Regions from separate parts of the Ferdinandcohnia sp. FSL W7-1320 genome, predicted to be linked through region 1. Evidence: riboswitches for the same ligand, from Rfam matches in the RefSeq annotation. Region 1 holds a riboswitch; the other holds the start of a gene.

The links. A riboswitch is a leader RNA that binds a small molecule or an ion and turns the genes downstream of it on or off. The one in region 1 is predicted to bind S-adenosylmethionine.
Region 2: linked by a shared signal. The riboswitch ahead of NST91_RS11095 (Fur-regulated basic protein FbpA) and the one ahead of NST91_RS21735 (PLP-dependent aspartate aminotransferase family protein) in region 1 are both predicted to bind S-adenosylmethionine.

The regions. Positions count from the first base shown of each region.
Region 1 is NZ_JBBPAM010000001.1:4,456,547-4,464,566, reverse strand. Features, by position in the region: gene NST91_RS21745 (response regulator transcription factor) at 1-270, opposite strand, end outside; gene NST91_RS21740 (cache domain-containing sensor histidine kinase) at 272-1,996, opposite strand; SAM riboswitch class I at 2,308-2,413, shown strand; SAM riboswitch class I at 3,092-3,203, shown strand; gene NST91_RS21735 (PLP-dependent aspartate aminotransferase family protein) at 3,301-5,100, shown strand; gene NST91_RS21730 (acetoacetate--CoA ligase) at 5,226-7,190, shown strand; gene NST91_RS21725 (thiolase family protein) at 7,190-8,020, shown strand, end outside.
Region 2 is NZ_JBBPAM010000001.1:2,190,628-2,198,647, forward strand. Features, by position in the region: gene NST91_RS11075 (nitrite reductase) at 1-299, shown strand, start outside; partial or broken gene NST91_RS11080 (pentapeptide repeat-containing protein) at 398-1,209, shown strand; gene NST91_RS11085 (TetR/AcrR family transcriptional regulator) at 1,239-1,844, opposite strand; gene NST91_RS11090 (SDR family oxidoreductase) at 2,033-2,791, shown strand; gene NST91_RS11095 (Fur-regulated basic protein FbpA) at 2,887-3,084, opposite strand; SAM riboswitch class I at 3,168-3,271, opposite strand; gene NST91_RS11100 (NAD(P)-dependent oxidoreductase) at 3,683-4,318, opposite strand; gene NST91_RS11105 (Rrf2 family transcriptional regulator) at 4,460-4,912, shown strand; gene NST91_RS11110 (ABC transporter ATP-binding protein) at 5,516-6,433, shown strand; gene NST91_RS11115 (DUF2705 family protein) at 6,426-7,205, shown strand; gene NST91_RS11120 (response regulator transcription factor) at 7,216-7,887, shown strand.

The sequences.
Region 1 (8,020 bases):
AAACTCTGAGTAAGCGGATATAACAATAACGACTGGTGACATTCCTTTTTCTTTTATTGTTTTTAATAGCTGAAGTCCTGTCATTTCAGGCATACGTATATCGGAAAGTAATATATGGATCTTTTGATTTTCTGCAATTTGTAACACTTCCTCACCGCTTTGAGCAGTGAGGATATTAAATTCACCATTATTCCAATTTTCCAACGTCCTTTGCAAGCCCTGCCTAGTTCTTGGTTCATCATCAACAATCACGATATTTTTGAAAAACATTTTAATTCCCCCCATTTATTGGAATTTCAAATGAAATTCGTGTTCCTTTATCTGGCTCACTTTCAATTAAAAGTTCGGGATGCAAATTCTCGTTGTAATAGAGTTTTAATCGTTTATATACATTTGAAATGGCAATGCCTTTACCCCTTGTTGAAGCCACACTGCCAGTTTTCATAGATTCAGATATTTGATTGATTCGATCTTGGTCCATTCCTGGACCGTCGTCCTGAACAGATATTCTAATTCTATCAGTTTTAACTGATTCAATGGATACAGTTACAAGACTATCACCGACCTTATTCCCAGCCCCGTGTAAGATTGCATTTTCAACAAGTGGTTGAATGATGAGTTTTGGTATTCGAATATGTTCAAATTGCTGTGGAACAGAGACCTTCCATTTCAATCGATCACCAAAACGCATTTTCATAATTTCCATGTAGTCACTAATATGTTTAATTTCTTCCTTTAAAAATACCCAATCATCATCTGTTTCTTTTGTAATGGTGTATCGAAATAAATCAGACATTGCAATGACGACTTCGGATAACTCATCTTCATTTTTTTCTTCAAGTGACCAATGAAGGGCATCCAAGGTATTGAAGAGAAAATGCGGATTGATTTGTGCTTGTAAAGCTTTTAATTCGCTTCTACTTCGTAAAATTTCCTTTTGATAGACCATTCGGATTAGGTGATTTGTTTCCTTTACTAGTTGATTGTAGGTACTGTTTAGCTCATTGATCTCATTTACAGATGAAACATCTGGATTCAAAGTTAGAGCACCTTGGCCAGCACGCTGCATTGTTTTTGTTAAGTGGACAATCGGTCTTGTAATGACAGTTGAAAGAAATAAGGAAAAAATCATAAAAATGATTGCACCAGCTACACCAGATAAAATGATGCCTGTCCGAATTCCAGCTAGCCCTTTTGTAAGTTCACTAATGGGCGTTAATATAAGGACGGTCCAGCCTGTAAGTTTGGAAGTTTCCTTTGTTACAATATAGTCGCCTTCGTCGAGTTGAACAGTACCCTTAGGACTTGAAAGAATTTTTGAGATATCTCCATTGTAATTTTGAACAATTGGCTGATCGTTTTCGTCCAAAAGAATGGAGTATTGGTTGTTTGATACTGGAAATTGAAAATGGTCACGGTTTATACTTATTAAAAGGTAACCGCCATGTACAAATCTGCGCTCGATTAAACTAATCCTACGTATGGCTAGGAAATTGTTTTTATCTTGCGGGTCATCTCCTATCCAAACCATTCCACCCTTTGCAAGCCTAGCTTTTTCAATCCATTTCTTCTCTATCCGATTTTTTAATAAGTCTTCATCTAGGGGAATAACACGTTGTTGTTCCCCAGAAAAGATTTGAAATGAAAAGATGCCATCTGTATTCCCCATAATACGGTTTACATGTCCCATTAATTGTTGACGTTCCTGGAAGGAGATTTCTTTTCCATCAAACATTTTTGTTAGGGCTTTTTGAACGCCCTCGTCCGTAATGACGAGCTTTGACGACATATTAATTTGTTCGTATAAAGATTCCATTCTACCGTTTGCCTCAATCGCAACCTGGCGGATTTGTTTTTCTGCATTGCTTTTTAAAAGAGTAGAGACCTGTCTTAATGTTAATAGACCTACAATCAAAAGAACGATAATCATGACAAATAAGAAGATAAATAAGATCTGATTTCGTAATGTGTTCCATTTTTTAAATTTTTTGATCATGGGCTTTCGCCTTTCTATTTTGTCATTAGTTTAATAATCTTGTATATTTGTAACCGTTATCATCGAGAGGGATGTTAAAGTTTTAAAACACAGGAACTAAGAACTAGTGCCATTTTATCATTTGTTAAGGGAATTGAAAATGCTTGTTTATCGGTTAGACTAAGTTATGGTGGAACCTTGCTCTAGTGCTCTATAGTTGTTTTAAATAAATATATGAAACAATAAAAAAATTTTTTATCATCTATAAAAAAACCATTGACTAAATTATCTAAAATGTTTAACATTACAACTAAAGTTAAATAATGCAATTCTTCTTATCAAGAGAGGTGGAGGGACTGACCCTACGAAGCCTCGGCAACCAGCATTTGAATGCCCGGTGCCAAGTTCAGAGGAGTATTTTTATTCCGGAGATGAGAAGGTGGACGAATGCAAATATTATTATTGTAAATTCTTGCGCCCCTTCTGGTCTTTCAGAAGGGGTTTTTATTTTAGGCTATTTTCGTAAACTTTGTTGCTTTTTGATCCGAATATGCAAGGGATATATTATTGTCCAATTAATTATTTCAGTGGATGGTACGGGATCCTCGAAAATGCTTGCATTTTCTTCGTGCGGTGTAGTTTCGAGGAAGCAATTCAAGGTCCCGCGGGAATAGCGATCCAGGTGAGACCCCGCAGTGACATAGCGACTTGTCCAGTTGCAGCGGCTAGAAACTCGAGAAATTTCAACTCCTCCTTCAGAGGCAAAATACGCCTCTTTGTCGGAGTCTCCGACGCACACGACGTGGCGCTTTAGTCGGCCAATTTTCTCGTTTCTGTGCAAGCCGCCTCCACATTTCGTTGAGGAGGCTTGCGGATCGTCCGCGGAAAGCGAGTACCAGGAGCGGTAATCACCCTACATATAAAAGCAACAATCTTTTAGAAAAGAGCCTTATTTTAAAGTGGAAGAAGGAGAACTTTTCAACAGTTAATTTAAATAGAAAAAATCTTGGCAATAGATATATTTTTCTAAAAAATATATTGACTGAAAAAATAAAGTATTCTATAATACTTTATATTAATGAAGGATTAAAGCGTTAATACGTCATTTTAATAAAATTCTTATCCAGAGAGACTGAGGGAACAGGCCCGATGAAGTCCAGCAACCTTCAAGTGAAAACTTGAAAAGGTGCTAATTCCTGCAGATGTGTGTACATCTGAAAGATAAGTTGAGGCCCCCTCTTCTTATTTTGAGGGGGCTTTTTATTTACATAAAATAAAAACTTATCTAGCAAACTTGCAGAAAATTGAACTTGGAGGTTTAAACAATGACAAAACAATATGAAACTTATGATGATGAAACGATACTTTTACATGGTGGTCAATCCCCAGATCCTACAACTGGTTCACGTGCAGTACCAATATATCAAACGAGTTCTTTCGTCTTTCATAATACAGATCATGCTCAAAGTCTATTTAGTCTTGATGAGTCAGGTAATATTTATTCTAGAATCGGTAACCCGACTGTTGATGTGCTTGAGAAACGAATCGCGTTGTTGGAGGATGGTGTCGCAGCTGTAGCAACATCTTCAGGAATGGCCGCAATTGCTCTATCCATTATGAACGTCGCACAAGCAGGAGACGAAATTGTAGCAGCTTCCAACTTATATGGCGGAACTTACAATCTTTTCGCTGTTACGCTTCCGAAATATGGAATCAAGACTCATTTCGTTGATCCAACAGATCCTGAGAATTTTAGAAAAGCTATAACACCTAAAACAAAGGCCGTATTTGCAGAAACGATTGGAAACCCAAGCTTGCATGTTTTAGATATTGAAGCAGTATCAGCGATTGCACATGAAAATGGAGTACCACTCATTATAGATAATACATTTGCTTCTCCATATGTTTGTAAACCAATCCAATATGGTGCTGATATAGTGGTTCACTCCGCAACAAAGTGGATAGGTGGACATGGAACGACAATTGGTGGGTTAGTCGTTGATGGAGGCCGTTTTAATTGGAACAGTGAAAAGTTCCCAGGCTTTACAGAGCCAGATCAAAGTTATAACGGAATTAAGTATGCAAATGAATTTGGAACTTTAGCATTTAGTACCAAACTTAGAGTTCAGCTTTTAAGAGATTTTGGTTCTTCATTAAGCCCACATAGTGCGTTCCTATTGATACAGGGTCTTGAAACATTACACCTAAGAATCGAAAAACATAATGAAAATGCACTGAAAGTCGCAAAATTCTTAAATGACCATCCTGCGGTTGATTGGGTTTCATACCCTGGTCTTGAAGAGCATCCAGCACATGAACTAGCTACTAAATATTTGCGTTCGGGATATGGCTCAATCGTAAACTTTGGCATTAAGGGTGGAAGAGAAACCGGTAAGAAAGTAATTAATAACATTGCACTATGGTCACATGTAGCAAATGTTGGAGATGCCAAGTCACTTATTATTCACCCGGCATCAACAACTCATCAGCAATTAAGTGCGGAAGAGTTAGTAAAAACTGGAGTAAGTGAAGAATTAATCCGATTATCAGTTGGTATTGAATCATACCGTGATTTAGTTAATGACTTGGACCAGGCTTTTTATGAAGCGACAGGCATTTCATCAAAAGGGGAGCAAAAAGGAGAAACAGCGGTTAATGATGAGGGAGTCATACGCTGGGCACTTCAATCAACATTTATTCGTGAAGAAGTTGAAGGGAAAGAAGTTCAGCGTGCAAAAACAATTGCCGTTGTTGGTCTAAGTGGTAATCCAGCTCGCCCAAGCTACAGACTTGCACGAAAAATGCAGCGTCTCGGTTATAAAATTATCCCGGTTAATCCAAGGGAAACAGAGGTACTCGGTGAACAGGCATATCCAGATTTAACATCTATTCCGGTAAAGGTAGATATCGTTCAAGTATTCCGTAGTCCTGAGGCAGCAATTGGAGTTGCAGCTGAAGCAGCAAAGATTCAACCAAAAGTATTCTGGTTACAAGAAGGTGTTATTTCCCCAAGGGCAGTGGAAGTTGCGAAAGAGGCAGGACTTGAGGTAGTACAAAACAGATGTACCTATAAGGAGGCACAACGTCTCAGAGGTGCTATTGTTACGTATGCTTGTGAAATATAATTGTGAAGATTTCCCCTACCTCTATAGGTAGGGGATGATTGTAAAGAGAAACTATTAAAATATGAACTAAGGGATGGGTGTGTGCTTAGAATAATGCTTCTCTTAGTATGAGGGAGGAATAGATAATGACAACACAACACAGTTTACTAGAATCCAAGGTTCTATGGGAGCCGAGTGAAACTTGGGTCTCACAGTCGAATTTGGTGAAGTTTTCACAAGAGGTCGGTTTTCCACTCCTACCCTATGAACGTTTTCATCGCTGGTCAGTCGCTCAACCTGAATCATTCTGGTCAGCGGTATGGGACTTTGCAAAAGTTATTGGAGATAAAGGAGAAAGAGTCGTAGTTCCTCCAAGCGATGGTGGAATGCTAGGTACACAATGGTTTCCTGATTCTAGATTAAATTTTGCAGAAAATATTTTACGTGGTGACGATCAGCAAACCGCAGTTATTGAATCAGATGAAAACGGCGTCTCTCAAACAATCACAATGGGAGAATTGCGTAATAGGGTGGCACGTGCCCAGTCTGGGTTAAAGAGTTTGGGAGTAAGTGCTGGTGATCGTGTTGCTGGAGTTGTAACAAATAGAATTGAAGCATTCGTAGCCTTATTGGCAACCACTTCATTAGGTGCTGTTTGGACATCATGCTCTCCTGACTTTGGTCCAAAGGGGATTATCGATCGGATTGGGCAAGTTCATCCAAAAGTATTAATTGCAACTTTGGATTATCAATATAACGGAAAGTCTTATGATATTCGAGATAACATCTCCGCTGTAAGTGAGGTACTGAACGATGTTTCCGCTATTGTGACTTTATCTGAGAGTGCAGATATATCGATTAATCAAGAAACGAAAGTGATGAGCTGGCAAGAGCTATGTCAAAATGAATCATCCCATCTGGAATTTACACAAGTTCCATTCAATCATCCACTTTACATCCTTTATACTTCGGGGACCACTGGGCTGCCAAAGGCCATTGTTCATTCAGTCGGAGGTACATTAATTCAACACTTAAAGGAACATCAGTTACATTGTGATTTAAAAGCTGGAGATGTCTTGTTTTGGTACACCAATACAGCATGGATGATGTATCCTTGGCTGCTATCTGGATTAGCAAGCGGTGCTGCCATTCTTCTTTATGACGGGTCACCAATACCTAAGGCGAATATAGGGATTCTTTGGGAGATTGCAGAAGAGATTGGGCTTACGCATTTCGGAACGAGTCCTAAGTATTTAGACACCTTGGCGAAGTCAGATTATCAGGTTGGTCAGAGACACAACCTCTCATCTTTACGCAGTGTTCTTTCTTGTGGAGCACCTTTATCGGCGGAACAATATGATTGGATTTATAGCGATATTAAACAGGATATCATGTTGGCTTCGATTTCAGGTGGTACCGAAATCATTGGCTGCTTTGTGATGGGTTCTCCTGTACATCCAGTGAGACGCGGGGAAATTACCTGTAAAGCACTGGGGATGGCAGTAGATGTCCTCGATGAAAGAGGTGTATCCGTAATCAATGAAAAAGGGGAGTTAGTGTGTACAAAGGCTTTTCCTAGTATGCCAATCACATTCTGGGGAGAGGACGGAGATGAGCGCTATTTTTCCGCATATTTTGCTGAACGTCCTGGTATATGGTCACATGGTGACTTCGCTGAGCAAACAATAGAGCAAACGTTAGTTATTTATGGAAGAGCTGATACGACGCTTAATCCTGGGGGTGTCCGGATTGGAACTGCTGAAATTTACCGAGTTGTGGAGCAGCTTCCTCAGGTACAGGACTCAATCGTGTTTGGCTACCCTGTTGATAATGATGAGGAGATTGCACTGTGTGTCGTCACCGAGGATGGATCACTGGATAAAACATTAGCGATTCAGATTCGTAAGGAAATTAGGGAAAAAGCTTCACCGCGGCATGTGCCAAGGCGTATATACGGTGTCAAAGAGATTCCTTATACAATTAACGGCAAGAAGGTAGAGGGGGCAGTACGTTCAACTGTTCTTGGACAGCCAATAAAGAATAGGGGTTCACTTGCCAACCCAGCGTGCCTAGAGGAATATAGCAGCTTGTCCGAAAGGAGTTTCGTATAATGGGTAAACTCCAAGTTCCGAAAGGTGCAATTATAGGGATTGGAGAACTTACTCCAGTCCGTTATAGCGAGGGTGTGACAACTCTTGGATTAATTGCCGAGTCAGTAAGGCTGGCCATTCAAGATGCCGGAATTGAAAAAGACGAGGTAGATGGTTTATTAGTTGGCCCCCAAGTAGGCGAAACTCCGCAGCATGTGCCAGCTACTGTTGCGGAATACCTTGGTCTTGAGCCGACAATGTCAAATGTAGTTGATCTTGGAGGTGCTACCGGTGCGGGAATGATATGGAGAGCGGTGGCTGCAATAGAAGCGGGAATGTGTGAAACAGTTGTATGTGTGCTTGCCAATATCAATGAAAAAGGAAAAGCTTTACGTTCACCAAATCGTAATCCAATTCGTGAATTTGATGTTCCATTTGGTGCTTCTGGCGCAAACACTTCTTATGCGCTGTTAAAGCAACGGCACATGGCCGAGTATGGATCAACACAAGAAGATTTTGCACTCATTGCTCATTGGGCACGAAAAAATGCGCAGCTCAACCCTAAAGCCATTACATACGGAAAACCAGCCTCAGTAGAGGACGTGTTGAATTCACCGCTAATTGTGGATCCCTTGCATTTATTTGAAATCGTTATGCCTGTAGCAGGTGGCGCAGCTGTCGTTGTTACCTCTGCCAAAAATGCCTCTAAGGGAGGACATCCTCCAGTTTATTTACTAGGGGCGGGTGAAAAAATCACTCATAGAGCCGTCAGCCAAGCCCCTTCCTTGGAAAATGCTCCACTAAGCTATGCGATCCCAAGGGCATTGGAACAAGCAGGTTTATCCGTTCAA
Region 2 (8,020 bases), 2.3 Mb from region 1:
GGAAGCCTGTACCATTTACACTTAGGGTGGCATATACGGGTTGTCCGGTAGGCTGCGGTGAGCCGCTTGTTAATGACATCGGGATCATGAAAATCAGAGATCACTATCATTTATATGTTGGTGGGAAAGCAAAAGGAAAGGATGCTGAGGTTGGTACTTTATTGAAAGAGAACCTAACACCAGAAGAACTCTATGGTACTATCGAAAATATCATTTCTACATATGCAGAGCAGGGTAAAAAGCGGGAGCAATTTTATAAATTCGTTAAGCGAATAGGGATAGACCAACTCACCAGCTAACAACGGGACAGTAGAGGTTGTTGTCCCAAATAATTGTATAAATTGATTATATCTTCATTTATACTTGGGATATATCAAGGTAATATGGAAGTGTTAGTATGAATGATTATTTTAAATCTGATTGTACTCATTGTTTTGGATTATGTTGTGTAGCCTTACCTTATGGGAAATCATCAGATTTTCCCTTTAATAAAGATGGTGGAGAGCCATGTCGCAATTTATGTTCAGATAGCCGTTGTAAAATTCATGAGGGATTAAGGGAAAAAGGGTTTCGTGGATGTGTTTCTTATGAGTGCTTTGGAGCCGGTCAACATGTCTCACAAACAATCTATAAAGGTAATGATTGGAGAGACAATTCAGAGCGAGCCAGTGAAATGTTCGAGGTATTTCCACTTGTACAACAACTACATGAAATGCTTTGGTATCTCAATCAAGCATTAAACTTGAGGGAAACTCAGTCATTTCATCTTAGTATGCAAAGTCTATACAACGAAACGTTACAATTAACGAAGAAAGCCCCTAAAGAAATTATACGGCTAGACATCGTCTCCCATAGAAGAGGGTTAATGAATACTTACAAGAAACTAGTGAAGTATACCGAAAAGATTTAACCGGAAAAAGGAAAGAGAAACAGAAACTGAAGGGTCTTGATTTCGTAGGTGCCAATCTAAAAGGGGCTGATTTGCAGGGTGCTAACTTCCGAGGAACTCTACTAATAGCAGCTAATCTGAGCCATGCTGATTTAAGAAAAGCTGACTTTATTGGTGCTGATCTTCGTGATGCAGACTTAAGTCATGCAAACCTAGATGATGCTCTTTTTCTAACACAGTCTCAAATCAATTCAGCTAGAGGAAATGTACATACAAAAATACCGAATTTTTTAGTTAGACCAGATCATTGGATAAAATAAAAATGCTAGGGACAGTTAACTGTCCCATATTATTTTTTCACTGGTTTCACAACAGAATCAGCCCGATTGTATTTGACTATTTCGAGGAGTTGTTCTGCCATGAATTGTGGACTGTATTTAAACCCGCCATTAATCCATTCTACGACCATCCCTAATATTGCATATGCTTGGTAATTGGCGTGAATCTCCCTATCAATTTTTTGATTGGTGAGTACGTCATGCAAGTCAGTTAAGACGAGATCCTTTAAGACGGTACAAAACTTATTTTGAAAGCCTGTTAAAGTGTGTGTTCTGACGATATGTGTATAAAAATTTGCGTATTTAAAGACATGGTCAAATATTTTTACCGCGGACGTAGATAGTTTTTTAATTTCCAATACTTCAACACCTTTATAGGGTTCCCGATAAGATTCAATCAAGTCAGTGATGACTTCATCCATAATCTCATGTAGAATATCTTCTTTATATTGAAAATGCTTATAAAATGTACCACGATTTAGGTCCGCAACCCGTACAATATCTGATATCGAAATCTTCTTTAAGTCTTTTTCATTCATTAAGGATAGTAATGCATCTTTCATTGCTCGCTTTGACTTTACAATTCGGCGGTCAAGATAGTCATTATTACTAGACATAAACATCCTCCCATGTTTGATAAAACAAAAATACTAGACAAATTCATATATATTTGTTTATTAGTAAACACTTAATCATGGTTTTGCTGATTGTAAGCGTATTATTCTTCTTATTATACTATAGATAGTTGTTGATTAACGTACAACTGTTTATTAAAATGCATTCTATCATAATTGGAGGAATGAACATGAGGCTAGAGAAAAAAGTAGCAGTTGTTACAGGTGCCGCTTCTGGTATGGGAAAATCAATTGCAATTCTGTACGCAAATGAAGGTGCAAAAGTAGTCGTTTCAGATATTAATATTGAAGCTGCTAATGCAACTGTTGATGAAATCAAGATAAATGGCGGAGAAGCTATCGCTGTTATGACCAATGTTGCAAAAGAAGAAGATATTCAACACTTAATTAATTCTGCTGTAACGAAGTATGGAACAGTAGATATTTTAGTAAATAATGCAGGAATTATGGACAACTTTGAACCAGCTGGAGAAATTGAAGACGAGAAATGGGAAAGAATTTTTGCGGTAAATACAACGAGTGTAATGCGCGCAACCCGTAAAGTACTGCCAATCTTTTTAGAGAAAAAGGCTGGGGTTATTATCAACGTAGCATCTGCAGGCGGACTTCAAGGGGCAAGAGCTGGTGCTGCTTATACCGCCTCTAAACATGCGGTAGTTGGATTCACGAAAAACACCGGTTTCATGTATGCTCAAAGTGGGATTCGTTGTAACGCGATTGCACCAGGCGGTGTTGAAACTAATATCAGTGCTTCGATGACTGGCAGAAGTGATTTTGGAATGGGCCGTATTATGCCAGGATTGGCTATCAATCCACGTACAGGTAAACCGGAAGAAATCGCAAGTATTGCACTATTCCTTGCATCAGATGACGCAAGTTTTGTCAACGGAACAGTCATCACCGGGGATGCGGGTTGGACAGCATATTAGGAAATGAAAAAGCTTGGGTCACATATGGTGATCCAAGCTTTTTGGCATATTTTATTCTAATTTGAAACAAGTTTTGTTCCTTCAAGGAAAGACTTTTAAAAGTTTTTCCAACGTATTGATCCGTAACCAGTATGTGGATGTCCTTTAGATTGAATTTTAAAGTACTCATGTTCTAATTCGGGCAGGGATAATTCAAATAGATGTTTTCCATCTTTTTTATACATGTTACACGCAATTAGTTTCCGAATGATCTCATTTTTACGTTTCTCAACAGTTTCTTTTAATATAGCCATAATCATCTCTCTCCTTTCGTAATTGGCTTTCAAAAGACCCAATAACAAGATAAGAAGAGGCTTTTTTATGATTAGGGTAACCTCACTTATCTTTCAAGCTTGTTAGCTTGCAGGATTTAGCACAGTATTCAACGAATCTGTTGCTGAGGTTTCACAGGGCCAGCCCCTCCACCTCTCTTGATAAGTTTTTATAAGTTTGTACAAATGAAACACCCTAGACGTAATGGATGTTATTTATAGTTTAACCATATTATTCCGATGTGTCTACTTGTATTTATGAAATTTTGCAAAATGTAATGATTTCGTAAAAAATAAGGACGCGAAAAGGGGGCATAAAAAAGAGACAAGATTCATAACCCAAGGGGTTAATCAACCTGTCTCTCAATTCCAAATTTGATTTTAAGATGAAACCAAAAGGGTCCTCTGTAGAAATGACTTCGATTTCTGCAGGAAATACTTTGTTTTTCATATGTTTGCCTCTTAAAATAATAGAATAAAAGGCATAGGATGAAATAGACTTCCGTATGACTGTGGGGATAATTAACAGGAGGTACCGCATTGTCCTGTTCTGGGACAAGGAACCTGTCCCTGTGTCCCATTAAGCTTCGCCGACGACTGTAAATCTTTGGTTAAGGTGTTTGGGGTTTTCGATTTCGTCAATTACTGCGATGGCAAAGTCAGCGTAGCTAATGTAGCTTTCGCCTTTTGAGTTAACGAGTAAATTGTCTTTACCAGTTTGATAAGTACCAGTTCTTTTTCCCTCTGAATCAAATACTGCAGATGGACTGATAAATGTCCAAGTGATATCTGCTGTTTCTTTAAGTTCTTGAAGATTTCGTGCTTGACCATTGGCTGTTGGTTTTACAAAGTCTGGAAACTCTGGTGTGTCGATGAGTTGAAGGGTTTTTGCCTCATCAACATAAAGACTTCCTGCACCACCAACAACTATGATTCTTGTATCTGTTCCTTTAACAGCCTCAATTAATGCATGGCCGGCATCTACGTGGGCTTGTTCTTCTCCAAGTGGCGCACCAAAAGCATTAACTACTACATCGAGATCCTCAACATCAGCTTTTATTAATTCAAAAATATTTTTTTCTAAAACAGATACTTGATTGTTCTGTATTTTAGATGCATCCCTAACGATTGCTTTAACTTCATGTCCTCTTTTAACTGCTTCTTTTAAAATTAGGCTTCCTGCTTTACCATTTGCACCAATAATTCCAATTTTCATTATAGTTACCTCCTATGTGGTTTAGCTTGTAATTATATTGATTACATGTAATGATTATAGTTACATGTATAGTTAATGTCAATACATTCAACTTTTAGGTATAATAAACGTACGATTAGGAATGAAAGAAAGGTGACAGCGATGTCCATCAGTAGTAGATTTTCTGTTGGAATTCATATACTTTCCCTCATAAAGTTATCGAAAGAGGGGGAATGTTCATCAGGATTTTTAGCATCAAGTGTAAATACAAATCCAGTAGTTATTAGAAAAATTATGGGAATGCTTAAAAAAGCAAACTTAATTGAAGTACACCCGGGAGTTGCAGGTGCAAAACTCGCAAGAAAATCAACAGAGATTACAATGCTAGATGTCTATAAGGCAGTTGATGTAGTAAGAGAAGGAGAGCTGTTTAGCGTCCATGACAATCCTAATCCGGAATGCCCCGTCGGCAGAAATATTCAAAATGCCATTGAACCCTTATTTGTACAAGCTCAATTCGCTATGGAGAAAATCTTAGCAAACGTAACCCTAGAAGACATTATAAACGGCATCAACGAAGTTGGGACAGAGGGACAGGTACAGCGACCCAAATGAGATATGAATATTTTAGGTTCATAAAGAGGGTGTCAATCCATGTTGGATTGACACCCTCTTTTATTTTTTAGGATAAGCAATATTTCATAACACACTGGGTGTTAATTGAAATGATTGGAGCGGATGGCACAAGACTCCTGCCGGAATAGTGATCCTTGCGAGAACCCGCAGCGAGGTATGAGCGAGGAGGCTTGCGGATCGCCAGCGGAAAGCGAGTGCCAGAAGCGGAAATCACACCTTTTTCCACTGATAAACATTATTAAGTTAATAGCAACAATCTTTTAGAAAAGAGCATTTAATAAAATAAAACACTAAATATGACTGGAGTTTTGTTTAAAAGTGGAAAAAGCTACAACAATAACAGCATATATGCTAGCGATTTTGGTTATTAGTGGAAAAAGCCATTACTTCAAATCCATATATCCTAAGGCTTTTGGACATATATGGAAAATGTTATAACAAAAACACCAAATATGACAAATTCCTCTAATGAAAATAGATATAAAACCATTCTTTACACTTTCTTTATACTTTTCTGGTCTATTAATTTATACCTACAATTTATTCTAAGCTTAACAACACAACATCGAAAGGATGATAGCTATGTCAGAAACGATTCTTAAAGCAACCAATGTTTCAAAAATATATGGTCAACACAAAGCGCTGGATAAAGTGTCGATTGAAATCAAACGAGGTATGATTTACGGCTTAATCGGGGAGAACGGTGCTGGAAAGTCAACCTTCATGCGCATGGTTATGGGATTAATCAAAATCGATGAAGGAAACATCGAGCTGTTTGGGGAAACAGGTTCGAGGGGATTGCAACAAGCGCGTCGAAAAATGGGTCAATCGATTGAAACACCAGCCCTTTATCCGGAATTAACAGCTAGGGAGAATTTACAAGTGCAAGCTGCAAATGGTGGTGTGAGCAACCGAGAGATTGATGATTTATTACGCTTAATGAACCTTAGTCATACAGGAAAGAAAAAAACGAAAAACTTCTCGTTAGGGATGCGCCAACGCTTAGCCATTGCCTCCACACTGATTACAAACCCTGAGTTATTAATTTTAGATGAGCCGATAAATGGCTTAGACCCATCGGGAATAGTGGAAATGCGTGAAATTATCCAACGATTAGTTACAGAACGGGGGATCACCGTTTTACTTTCAAGTCACATACTTGATGAGCTTTCGCAGATCGCTACACATTACGGTATTCTTCATAACGGAAAAATCATTAATGAACTTTCCAAGGAAGAATTAGCACGTGAAACTCGTCAATACATTGAATTAGAAACAACAGAGGTTCAAAAAACAGTTGTCGTACTAGATGAATTAGGAATAAAGGATTACGTGGTTGTAAATAGTTCTGAAATTAACATCTTCGAAAAATTGGATGATGTCGCTGCAATCAATCGTACATTAGTGTTAGCTGGTGTGAATATTTCAAGGATTGGAACAACTAGACAAAAGCTAGAAGATTATTTCTTACAATTAACAGGGGGAAACACTCATGCTTAATCTATTAACAGCAGAAAGAATTAAATTATTACGAAGTAAAAAACTATGGATCGTTATTAGTATTTTAATTTTGCTTCCAATCTACCAGGTCGTGAATAGTAAAATATCTGTGAATTACGGATCAGATTTAGTCCAAGCTAAAGATACAGTGATTAACGGAGCAACAGGTATTTTGATGATGGAGAAAAATGGATTTACCATATTATTTGTGATATGTGCTTTTATAAGTTTCTTTATTGGAGAAGAATTTCAAAATGGAACGATTCGAAATGCATTATCCCTAGGACGCAGCCGCACGCATTATTATTTGTCTAAACTTGTAACGGCTTCCCTACTTTCACTTGTTGGTGTAATTATCATGACAATACTTGGAGTGATAGGTTTTTCGGTTGTGTTCGGGTTTGGTGAAGTTGCGGGTATTACCAATTATTTAAGCTATGCGACAAAAACGTTCGGTACGCTTTATTTATTAATTTTAGCAAACGTGTCAATTTATGTGATGATTGGCTTCCTAACGAAAAACATCGGTATCTCACTCGTGTGGAGTTTTCTTTATACAATCATGACTGCTTTTGTTCCTCCAGTTTTCCTGCAAACTGAACACTTCAAGCATGTCACATTCTGGTTTACAGAAACCTTCTTAAATTATTCAGACTTCGCTAGTCCAGTAGATATTGCGAGATTTCCTGAGATGGTATTGGTAAGTATTATTACAATAATGTTATCATTAGGGTTAGGAATTCTATTTTTTAACAGAACTGATATTAAGTAGGTCGATTTATATGGCAGCCATTTTAATTATTGAAGACGATATGGCAATTCATTCGCTTATTAAGGAAGCATTGGAATTACAAGATTTTCGAACACTCAGTGCATTCTCAGGAACTGAAGGAAAGTTGTTATTTGAACAAAATCAGGTCGATTTAGTTCTTTTAGATTTGATGCTTCCGGGGATGAATGGAGAAGATTTTCTTCAGCAGCTCCGGCAAAACTCTACAGTTCCTGTAATAGTGATTTCAGCAAAAAATGATCAGGATTCGAAATTGCATCTGTTAACATCAGGAGCAGATGATTATATCATAAAACCTTTTGATCTGAAGGAACTTCTTGCACGGATTTACATTCAATTACGTCATGCAGCCAGTACGTCAGTAAGTCAAATGAAAGAAATTCATTATAAAAACATCAGTGTGAATTTAGACACGCGTGAAGTGGAAACCGATGGAGAACAAGTTCATTTGACTGGACGTGAATACGCGATTTTACTCCTGTTTTTAGAGAATCCTCAAAAGGTGTTTAGTCGCGCCAATATTTATGAAAGTATTTGGAATGAACCATTTTTTGATAGTGAAAAAACGATAAACATGCATATTAGTAATTTACGAAATAAACTCAACCATGGGGGAACGAATTACATTAAAACAGTATGGGGAATTGGTTTTAAATTCGATTAACATTATTTGGCAGGTCCCACTTCTGCTGATTAAAGTTAATGCCACCGACAATGCCACGATTTTTCCAAGGGAAAATTTCTTGCAAACTCGAAAAGTTGTGTGGCAAATACTTTTATGCGTATTTGATTGAAAG